2 linked regions of the Crateriforma spongiae genome follow. The protein of the gene in region 2 binds, or shares a complex with, the protein of the main gene of each other region. Links are inferred from orthologs where the notes say so. Each region holds a gene or a part of one and is shown on either strand. Other genes may lie near its edges.

Region 1 (4,624 bases), on a different replicon or contig from region 2:
CGAACGGCTTTCGCCCGCGGCGATTGCCTCGGCATCGCCGATCGCGGGAACCGGCCCGGAAAGTTCCAGCTCCGGTTCAAGTTTTAGTTCCGATTGCCGGGCCGCGACCGCGAACAATGCAACAACCGATGCGTCGATGTGCGGTGAAGCGTCGGCTTGCGGAATGATGTCTTTCAACAGCATGGCACAATGCAAGGCTTCGCCACGCTGCCACGCGCGACGTGCCAGGACGATCGAAGACAGATACCCGGCCTGGGTGTGGAAGTACCGGCGTCGGACTTCGGCCAAGGCAAGCCAATCACGTTGCTGGGTCGCCTGGTCGAAAATTCGTCGTGCCGACGGGCCGTACAGTAATTCATACGTCTCGCGTGCGTCGGCCGGCAAATCGCCGATCATCTGGCGGGCTTGGCGGATCAAGCTTTGTGACAACGTGGCGTTGGGATCCTGGTCGACCGAGTCCAGGAAATAGTCTTGGGTCAGCGCCAGGTCGGCTGCTTCGCTGGTCTCTTGCTGCAGGAAATCGCCTAAGCCGGCAACGGCATCGCTCCATTGCTGTTGATCGATTGCTCGCTGGGCGTCGCTCAAGATCTGTCGCACTGCGCGGGGTGGCGTGATCAAGCCCGCGGATGATTCGGCGCGATTTTGAAAGGGCAGGCCTTGGGCCGACACGGTGCCGCAAAGCATCGCCAGCCAGCCCAGGTAAACCAACAAAAACCGAAAGCGGAAAGACAAGGTCATCGTTTGATCCGATGTGATGATGGCGTATGAATCGATTCGCCGATTGCAGAATACGGTGCTTTCAACCGAGTCCATTGTAAAACCCGTTCACCCCAGCGATACACCGATCAATCGTGCGATCTGCCGTTGATGCCCCCTACAGGGGAATCCAACACTCGCGTCTTCGCGGGCGATGACAAAGGACCGACGTATCGCCGTGCGGTCATCACCGAATCTAGCCGACGCTGAATCTGGTCAGACTTCGCCCGATCGATCGATTCGGTCCAGACCGCCAGCGGGCCCGATTAGACAACGCATGCCAGCAGACGCTGCGAAACCTCGTCCATCGTTCCGGTGCCATCAACGTCGGTCAGGATGCCGGACTGGCGGTAATAGTCCAGAACGGGCCGAGTTTGCGATTCAAAGATTTCCAGGCGGACCCGGATGGTTTCGTCGGTGTCGTCATCGCGGTCTTCGGTTTCCGCACGACGTGCCAAACGTTCGATCAAGATTTCCTGGGGGACGCACAGCGAAATGACATGGGTCAGCTGTTCGTCTTGGCTGCTCAAGTAATCGTCCATCAGCCGCGCCTGTTGGACATTCCGCGGAAAACCATCCAGCAGGTAGCCCGATGAACAATCCGCCTTTTCCAAACGACGGGTCAGGATCTTCATCACCAAATCGTCGGGGGCTAAGCGGCCGCCGTCGATATAGCTGGCCACCAATTCGCCGACCTCCGATCCGTCCTTGGTCGCACGCAGCATTTCGCCGGTCGACAAATGCGGGATCGACAAACGTTCGGACAGACGCCGGCACTGGGTGCCCTTGCCTGCCCCGGGCGGACCAATGAAGACGATCCGGAACACGGGGGCGTCGTTGTGATCGACGCCACGTCGGTTGGATGCGTTCAAAGATTCACCGAGTCAGAAGCGAAACGAAACGGTCGGGCGACGGCCACGCTCAGACGACGGGTGACGTTCCGCCACCGGCACCTTCAAGCAACCCGCGATAGTTTCGCATCACCAAGTGGCTGTCGATCTTCTGCACCAAGTCGAATGCGACGCTGACGGCGATAAGAAGGCCCGTTCCGCCGTAAAAACCAGCGATCGAATAAGGCACACCCAACGACCCGTAAACAATCGTCGGGACGATCGCGATCAATCCCAAGAACGCGGCCCCGACATAGGTGATTCGTACCATCACCTTTTCCAGGTAATCGGTCGTTCGCTTGCCGGGACGATACCCCGGAATGAACGTTCCGCTTTCCTTCAGGTTGTCCGACATTTCTTTCGGGTTGAACGTGATGGCCGTCCAGAAGTAGCAGAAGAAGAAAATCAACGCGACGTACAGCAGATTGAAGAAGTAGGAGCTTTGGTCCTGCATCGACAATCCGACCATGTTCAGCCAACGGAACAACGACGAATCAGTCTCAAACAGACCCGCCATGAATCCGAAGAACACCCCGGGAATCATCAGCAAACTGCTGGCGAAAATGATCGGCATCACGCCGGCTTGGTTAATCCGCAGCGGCAAGAATTGACGGGTGCCACCGTAAACACGGCGTCCGCGGGTGAACTTGGCCGATTGCGTCGGGATCTTGCGTTGCCCCAGCGTGATGAAGACCACGCCGAAAACAACACAGACAAACAACAAGACCAACAATATCAGTGTTTCAATGCCGACCTGTCCGCGGCTAAGCCCCGTCAGTTGCGGCTTCATGTTTCGGATCAGTTCATACAACGCTTTGGGCATCTGGGCCAAAATGCCCGCCATGATCAACAGGCTGATGCCGTTGCCGATACCGTATTCGTCGATCTGTTCGCCCAACCACATCAGGAACACCGTCCCGCAGGTCATCACCAGGACGGCGACGATCTGCCAGCCCCAAAACAGGCCCGTGCCTTCGGCGTTCAAAAAGTTCGGGTTGATGTTTCCGAAGCCACCCGGGCCACCGGCCATCAACATGAACTTCAGGTACATGTAGCTTTGGACCAAACAAATCGCCACGGTCAGATAACGCGTGTATTCGTTCAGCTTTTTGCGGCCCGCCTCGCCTTCCTTCTTCAGCTCTTCCAGCGGTTTGTAAACGCTGCCCAGCAACTGGAAAATGATCGACGCCGAAATGTAGGGCATGATCCCCAGACCAAAGATCGTCGCCTGGCGCAGATCGCTGGCGGCGAACATGCTGACCCGCTCGAAGAAGTCGGCCGCCCCACCGGAGGATTCGCCCAAGTTCGTGGCGACCATCGGCAACGGGATGTGAAAACCGATCCGATAAACGGCCAGCAACCCGATGGTCAGAAGCACCTTCTTCCGCAATTCGGGAATGGTGAAGACGATTCGAAGCTTTTCAAACATGTGCCAGAACGGACAACGGGGATGGCGTGCAGAAAAGACGAAGATTAGCGATTTTCCGGTTCGTCCGCGAGGCTGAACGGTCGGAAATTTGCCTTCCGCAACCGCAGAAAACACCACAAAATCGGCTGTCAGGCAGATTTCACCGAATCTTTCTGCCAATTCTTTCCCGTCACAGGGGATCGAAGAAGCGGTCATGCCGGCTTCGCTGCAGGGGCCGGCTGATCGGACCGGAACGCCGGCGACGGTAACGATTCGGCCCATGGAACTAAGCCGGCCGATGCCGATTTGAATCAGAAACCGGCTCCCGCGTTGGCCGATCCATCCGGCCGAACTCTTTCACGATATGCCCATCAATTTGAGGCATGGTCCACCTCACGCCGGCGCTGCCGGGAAAATGCGGGTGGTGTTCGATCCCCACTTTGTTGGCTGGGCCGCTTGATTGCTGATATCATCGACGGACGCACGTAACCGTTGACTAGTTTTTGGCGGCAGTCTTTAGGGGGCTCGCAGTAGAGGACTGCCGTTGGAAAGCACGCCGTCTCGGATTGGTCGATCATGAGTGGTACAGGGAAATCAACCGATAGCCTGCTCCAGTCGTTGCAGGCTGAGCTGCGAGGGATGGCCGCAAAAAAATTGCGTGCCGAACGGCCCGACCATCTATTGCAGACGACCGCCTTGGTCAACGAAGTCTATTTGAAACTTCAGGGCGAACATTTGACGTCCGGTTGGACCAGCCGCTCTCATTTTCTGCGGGCATCGGCCGAGGCGATGCGACGGATCTTGGTGGATTCGGCTCGGGCCAGACTTTGCCAGAAACGGGGCGGCGGGATGGCGCGCGCCGATCTCGGTGACATCGCGCTGGAATTGCCAATGGCCCCCGATGACTTGCTCGGGATTCACGATTGTCTCGACCGATTCGCGGAGGAAGACGAGGTGAAGGCCGAACTGGTCAAGCTGCGTGTCTTTGGTGGTTTGACGCAGCGGGAGGTCGCCCAGGTTCTCGACATTTCTCGGGCCACGGCGGATCGATACTGGGCCTACGCGAAAGCACGACTGATGAAAATGATGGATCCGGAGTCGAATTAAGGATCCGGCTTCGGACCGACGTGGATCAATATTTTCTCTTTGGGGTGAGGCACGCTGGTACGAAAATGCGCCGAGAACTTGTCGGAAAGACATCTTTTTTCGATCCGTCCTACTGGCGAGTTCTGCGATGCCCTCCACCGATGACCAGGTCGAATCGCTCTACGCGGAATTGCTACGAATCGAATCCGATTCGGACCGCGAAGCGTTTCTGCAGGCACAGCAGGTAGAATCGCCCGAGCGAGCGGAGCAGCTTCGGGAGTTGTATCGGTGCGGGAAGTTTGCCCAGCGGGTTTTCCGTGCGCTCGATGACGACGATCGGCAACTGAACGAGACCTGCGACTCAAACCCGACCGACAGAAAAAATTTGGAGTGGACGGTCGGGCACGGTCGGCTTTCCGAATTGCGGGCCGGAGCTGGAATCGGCCCCTACAAACTGCTGGAGCCGATCGGCGAAGGCGGCATG
Region 2 (6,072 bases):
TGACCGCCGCGATCACCAAAGCTGCCGCCGACCGTCGCGATCTGGCTGACTCCCCACCACTGACGCAGTTCACCAATGGTATCGACCAAGATGACGGTATCGGCATCCCAGGCATTGGATACGGCATCAGCCGATCGACTGCGTCGCCGCAATGAAAGCCCCGAATCTTCAATCAGCTGGGCGACTTCATCGAATCGTTGTTGATGACGCGGAACCAAGATGAAACGCAGCTCGGGATGCTCCGGTGCAAGATCTTGAAACACTGCCAAAGCCATCGCTTCTTCACCGGCTTGTGTGCTGCCGACACACCACACCCGTTGCCAGGGCGCGACGCCGGCCCAATCCGCCAACGCGAGCACCCTGGGATCGTCACGGTTGTCCGGCGCACCATCAAACTTAAGCGAACCGGTGACATCCACGTCGGAACATCCACAATCACGAAATCGCCGAGCCGCAGTTTCGTCTTGGGCTCCCAACCAGTCGATCCGATGGAATGTGGGCTTCAAGAACCAGCCAAACTGTTGATAGCGACGAGCGCTGGTCGCACTCAGTCGGCCGTTGATGACCGCGACGGGCACGCCCAGTCTTTCGCTGCACCGGATCAAGTTGGGCCAAAGCTCCAACTCCGTCAGCACTAACATTCGGGGACGCAATCGGCGGATCGTCGACTTCACCGCCCAAGAAAAATCCAGCGGGCAAAAGAACACACGATCCGCCCCGAAACGGTCCACCGCCAAGTCGAATCCCGTGTCCGTCGAAGTGCTGACTAGCAAGCGGAACTGAGGCAACGCGTCCTGAACCGCGGGTACCAGGCTGGACAGCAAATTGACTTCGCCGACGCTAACGGCATGAAACCAGATGCACGGCCTGTCATCGCCACGCAATCGTTCGGCATCACTGGGTGACAGGCCCCACAGTTTCTGTCGCCCGCCACGTCGGTACCGACCATGGGCAATGACGCGATACAAGATCCACGGCGACGCCAACGCCAGCATCAACAGATAGACGAAATTGGCGAACATGGATCATCATCCGTGATCGAATTCCGGAGGCCATTCGCCGGTCACCGGAATCATTGATGTCGTGTGTGCCTGACTATTCGACGGTCTTCCGCATGCAGCACGACTTGTACTTCTTTCCGCTTCCGCAGGGGCATGGATCGTTTCGACCGATCCGCGGACCTTGCCGGCGGATCGGTTCGGTCTTCGACTCTTCGCCGCCGCGGGATTCATTGCTTTGCTGAGCGACTTCCTGGGCCTGACTTTGCGGGGCGGGTGCGGATTCCTTGGCCGTGCGTGCATCGACCCAAGTGCTGCGGATGAAGTCTTCGTTGAACGACTCCATTCGGAAGATCAAGTCGGTGACTCGTTCGCCGATGTTTTCCCACATGGCGTCGAACAAACGCATGCCTTCGCGTTTGTATTCGACCTTGGGATCCATTTGGGCATAGCCTTTCAAGCCGACGCTGCTGCGTAGATGGTCCATCGTCAGCAGGTGGTTCTTCCAAGCTTCGTCGACGATGTTCAGCAAGATATGCCGTTCCATCCGACGCATTTCAGGGTGGAACCGATCGTCCAGCGCGCCGCTGACGGTCAATTCCATTTCCTTACGCGTCATCCGCGCCAAGTCTTCGGCCGGCGTGTGGTGGTTCAAATCCTCTTCCAACCACTTGGCCATCGTCGACAGAGTGCCGTTACCGCCGGCGGCAACGGCCGCGGTGGTCGAATCGTCCGCGTTGCTAAACAGGTCTTTCAAACGCTGTTGGGCGGCGGACTGTTGGCTTTCGACGTCGCCGATCGCGTTTCGGCTGTACTGGACCAACTGTGCCTTCAAATCGTCGCGGTTCAGCTTGACATCGTCGACAGGCAATTCAACTTTGAATCGACCGCGGACCCAATCGACCAAGCCCTCGCGATCCAAGGATACTTGCGCGCCCTGTTTTTGCGTGAAGCGTGAAATACCGGTCAGCACCGGGTACTCCGCTTCCTTCTCCGCATAGGCGTCTTCGGCCCGCTTCATCAACGCAGCGGCGACTTGGCGACGATCCTCGACTTCCCGGAATTCTTCCGGCGTGACTTCGATACCGAACTTGTGTCGCATCCAAGCGCACAGGGTTCGCAGCCCGAACTCGGCATCCAGCAACGGTTGGCCTTCGGACAGATCGGTCTTTTCAACCAGTGCGTGTGCTTTTTCGATGAATTCGTCGATCATGTCATCGCGATCCATCCGTTTCAGCTGGTGGTCCTGGTAATTGGCTTCCAGCCTCGTGTTGGCCCAGTGGGTCAATGCTTTCCAGTTCCACTCGTCTTCCATGCCCTCGGGCAGGTTTTCTTCGACCGCTTCGTTGACGGTCACTTCCGATGCCCGTTCGGCCTGATCCTTGGCATAAGAATCCGCCATTTCGAAATCCATGTTTCGGAATTCGCGCGGGTCCAACTGGCACTTCAGTTGGGCACCGGCGAAGGCGGCAAACGATTCAACGCCATAATCGGGATCCAAGAAGGTTTCCACAAACTTGTCGATTTGGCCATGGATCAATTCCAGCACCATCTGGCGGCTGCTGTGTCCGTCCATCAGGTTTTGGCGATAGCGGTAAACGCGTTTCCGCTGTTCGTCCATGACTTCGTCATAGTCCAACAGACTCTTTCGAATTTCGAAGTTGCGTTCTTCGACCTTCTTCTGTGCCGCGGCGATACGTCGTGTGACCAGCGATGATTCGATCGCTTCGCCTTCTTTCATTCCCAGACGTTCCATCATGCTCTTGACGAAATCGCCGGCAAAAATCCGCATCAAGTCGTCTTCCAACGACAGGAAGAAGCGACTGGAACCGGGATCACCCTGTCGGCCACAACGTCCGCGAAGCTGCAAGTCGATCCGTCGTGATTCGTGGCGTTCGGTCCCCAGCACATACAGCCCGCCGATCTCGCGAACCTGCTGGCCTTCGACCGACATGCTTTCGCGCTCGTCGATTTCTTTGACCAACGCGTTCCATTCGTCGTCGGGGACATCCAAACGCGTCGCATATTTGTGTTGCAACTGCGCCCAAGCCATCGTCTCGGGATTACCGCCCAAGATAATGTCGGTCCCTCGACCGGCCATGTTGGTGGCGATCGTGACGGCACCCAGGCGACCGGCCTGGGAAACGATTTCTGCTTCACGGCCGTGATTCTTAGCGTTCAAGACGTCGTGTTGGATGCCACGTCGTTCCAACAACTGGCTCAGGCGTTCGCTCTTTTCAATGCTGACCGTCCCGATCAGGACGGGGCGACCGTGGCGTTCGATCTTGGTGACTTTTGAGCGCGGAACCGACTCCGCTTGTTTCTCGTTCTTCAGAATGATTTGGATCGATTCGTCGTTTTCATCTTGGATCTGGCCCCAAAGTTCGGTGCCGTCTTTGATGGTCAGCACATCCCACTTGTTGGTGCGTTCGACTTCATCGGCCAAAGCGGCGAACTTGTCTTTTTCGGTCAGATAGATCAGGTCGGGGTGTTCGATCCGCTCCAAGACACGGTTGGTCGGGATCGCCACCACGTCCAGTTTGTAGATCTTCCAAAACTCATCGGCTTCGGTCATGGCCGTCCCGGTCATACCGGACAGCTTTTTGTACATCTTGAAGATGTTCTGAAGCGAAGCGGTCGCGAAGGTCTGCGTTTCCTGTTTGATCGGCACGCCTTCCTTCGCTTCAACGGCTTGGTGAAGCCCGTCGCTCCACTGTCGACCTTCCATCAAGCGTCCGGTAAATTCGTCAACGATGACGATTTGGCGATCTTTGATCACATAATTGACATCACGCTTGTAAAGGAAATGAGCCTTCAGCGCGTTGTCGATCAAGTGCGGCCATTCCATGTTTCCCGCGGTGTAAAAGCTTTCCACACCGGCCAGTTCTTCGGCCTTGCGGACGCCGTCATCGGTCAGCGTGACGTTGTGTTGCTTTTCATCAACGGTGAAATGCGTTTCCTTGGTCAGCTGTCGCGCGACGCGATCCGCTTCGCTGTATCGTCCCAGGTCCAGGTCAGCGGGGCCACTGATGATCAACGGTGTCCGGGCTTCGTCGATCAAAATATTGTCGACTTCGTCGATGATGGCGTAGTTCAGCGGACCTTGGCACTGCTGGGCTTCGGGCGGATAACGGTCGTCGCCCTTGGCCGCCGGTCGCATGTTGTCCCGCAGGTAATCGAAGCCGAATTCGTTGTTCGTCCCATAGGTGATGTCGCACATGTAGGCCGCCTGTTTTTCGGCGATCGACATGCCCGATTGAATGGCGTTCACCGTCAGGCCCAGATTCATGTACAGCGGGGCCATCCATTCCATGTCTCGGCGTGCCAGGTAATCGTTGACCGTCACGACGTGAACGCCCTTGCCTTCCAAGGCGTTCAAATACGCCGGCAAGGTCGCGACCAAAGTTTTCCCTTCCCCGGTGACCATTTCGGCGATGGCACCGCCGTGAAGGACCATGCCACCGATCAGCTGAACGTCATAGTGGCGCATGCCCAAATGGCGACGGCTGCCTTCGCGACATACCGCGAACGCTTCTTCCAAGATGTCATCCAGCGTTTCACCGTCGCGCAACCGCTTGCGAAACAAAGCCGTCTGTTCACGCAATTCCTCATCGGACATTGCCTGATACTTGGGCTCCATTTCCGTAATGCGATCGGCACGCTGTTGCAGCTTGGCGACCTGACGCGCGTTGGCCGATCCAAAAACGGAGGTGAACAGGCGATCGAACGATCCGAATAGACCGCCGAAAAGGAGCCCGAGGGCGTCCCAAATTCTTTCCAAAATTGACATGTTTCTTGTGGGGGTGGATCGTTGGACGATCAGCGGCCGCCCGATGGGATACGGCCCAAGTGGGGCGGGACCACACCGCAAAAAGCGGAAAATCTGCCGTGATCGGACGGACCGATACAGGCTGTGCAAGCGTGTTCTTTAGCAGGCAGCCACCAAGTGTGCCAGTTCAACGCACCGGTGGCGTGTCCGGGGCGACCACCTCATCCCGAGCGGGGCCCAATAAAATCGCCGTAACTTGTTTCAAATTCTCAAGTTACGGGCTTAAAGAATTTGGGTCAACTGAAGAACTTTGGCGATCCTGCCGGCAAGGCCCTGCGACGTGACCTAGCTTTCGGCGGAACATCCATCGAAATCCGCGCCTGACATGCCCCAAAGTCCAATCACCACCGACGTCCGCCAGCGATTCGGGTTGCGTATCGAACGTGACCTGCTGCAACTGGCCATCGCCACGCCGACCGAGGGTCCGAGCCATCGGATCACGATCGAGGCAATCCACTGTCCGCGTCCCGACGGATGGCTGAGTCCCGCGGCACAGGACGACCTGGTGGATTGCTTGGTCAAATGGCGACACAAGCACCAGATGGACCAGGGCATCACCGTGGCGTCACTGGACGGCGATTATTGCGTAACTCGGATCACGACCGGCCATCCCCAGGACGTCGACAGTGAATTGAACACGCTGGGCACACGAATTCCCCGTTACCTGCAGCTGGGCCCGGGTGAAAAAGTCATCGGGTCCTTTCGCGAACGTTTGGCTGCGTCGGTCGACTACGCCGTGACCGGTGTTGCCAGCCGTGGCGTGATCGAAACGGTCTATGAAGCCTTTCGGGCCGCGGATTTGAATATCCTGTGGCTGGAACCATCGCTGAACAGCCTTGCGCGGCTGGCCGGGCACCTGGGCCACTGCAACGCGGCACCGACCCTGATCGCCGACGGAACCGGCCGCCAATGGGACGTGGGCATCGCTTTCGAAGGTCGGTTGCTGTTGGATTACCGTCCGGCGGCGGCCAACAACGAACAGGGATTCCACGACGCGGTGATCAATCACCTGGAACGGCTACGCCGATTTTGCCAGCGACACCGGCAATTATCCGACGGAAATTTGAGCGAATTGCTGATTTGTGGCAGCCCCGAAAAAGCCAAAGCCGCCGCGGATCTGTTTGACGATTCCCACGACATCGACGCCGCCGTGCTGAACGTGTCTGGTGGCGAATTCATCCTGGAACAGTCGGAACACGAAAGCGGCACCACGGCGGTCGTGGCCACGGTGCTGCCGCTGTTGAT

The links. The genes of interacting proteins can lie anywhere in the genome.
Region 1: the proteins of HFP54_RS26240 (region 2) and secY are in contact, whole or in part, in a crystal structure (PDB 3DIN), measured with the Thermotoga maritima proteins. The link is inferred for Crateriforma spongiae from one-to-one orthologs. Residues at the interface, in WP_004082002.1 of Thermotoga maritima: Glu261, Ala262, Arg263, Lys300, Ala301, Arg302, Thr303, Ile304, Ile305, Leu323, Tyr324, Asp325, Pro326, Val329, Ser330, Tyr333, Ile336, Lys340, Phe345, Val349, Glu363, Phe364, Tyr374, Ser375, Gly376, Gly377, Glu393, Ile395, Thr482, Ser483; in WP_004081795.1 of Thermotoga maritima: Glu108, Gly109, Glu110, Glu111, Ala236, Glu237, Arg238, Arg239, Ile240, Thr241, Ile242, Gln243, Tyr244, Ala245, Arg246, Arg247, Val248, Thr249, Gly250, Arg251, Arg252, Val253, Tyr254, Gly256, Ala257, Ser258, Thr259, Tyr260, Leu261, Pro262.

The regions. Positions count from the first base shown.
Region 1 is NZ_JAAXMS010000001.1:863,369-867,992, forward strand. Bases 877-3,702 are described here. They hold secY (preprotein translocase subunit SecY), read right to left. Parts: upstream 3,076-3,702; coding sequence 1,678-3,075; downstream 877-1,677. Other genes in these bases: HFP54_RS03180 (adenylate kinase), read right to left, coding at 1,023-1,628; HFP54_RS03190 (ECF-type sigma factor), read left to right, coding at 3,631-3,702. Outside these bases: HFP54_RS03175 (BamB-related PQQ repeat family beta-propellar protein), read right to left, coding at 1-738; more of HFP54_RS03190, read left to right, coding at 3,703-4,161; HFP54_RS03195 (WD40 repeat domain-containing serine/threonine-protein kinase), read left to right, coding at 4,289-4,624. UniProt on the Escherichia coli protein: The central subunit of the protein translocation channel SecYEG. Consists of two halves formed by TMs 1-5 and 6-10.
Region 2 is NZ_JAAXMS010000007.1:192,430-198,501, reverse strand. Bases 896-5,169 are described here. They hold HFP54_RS26240 (preprotein translocase subunit SecA), read right to left. Parts: upstream 4,789-5,169; coding sequence 1,096-4,788; downstream 896-1,095. Other genes in these bases: HFP54_RS19045 (hypothetical protein), read left to right, coding at 5,153-5,169; HFP54_RS19055 (3-deoxy-D-manno-octulosonic acid transferase), read right to left, coding at 896-1,022. In the rest of the region: more of HFP54_RS19055, read right to left, coding at 1-895; more of HFP54_RS19045, read left to right, coding at 5,170-6,072. UniProt on the Escherichia coli protein: Required for protein export, interacts with the SecYEG preprotein conducting channel.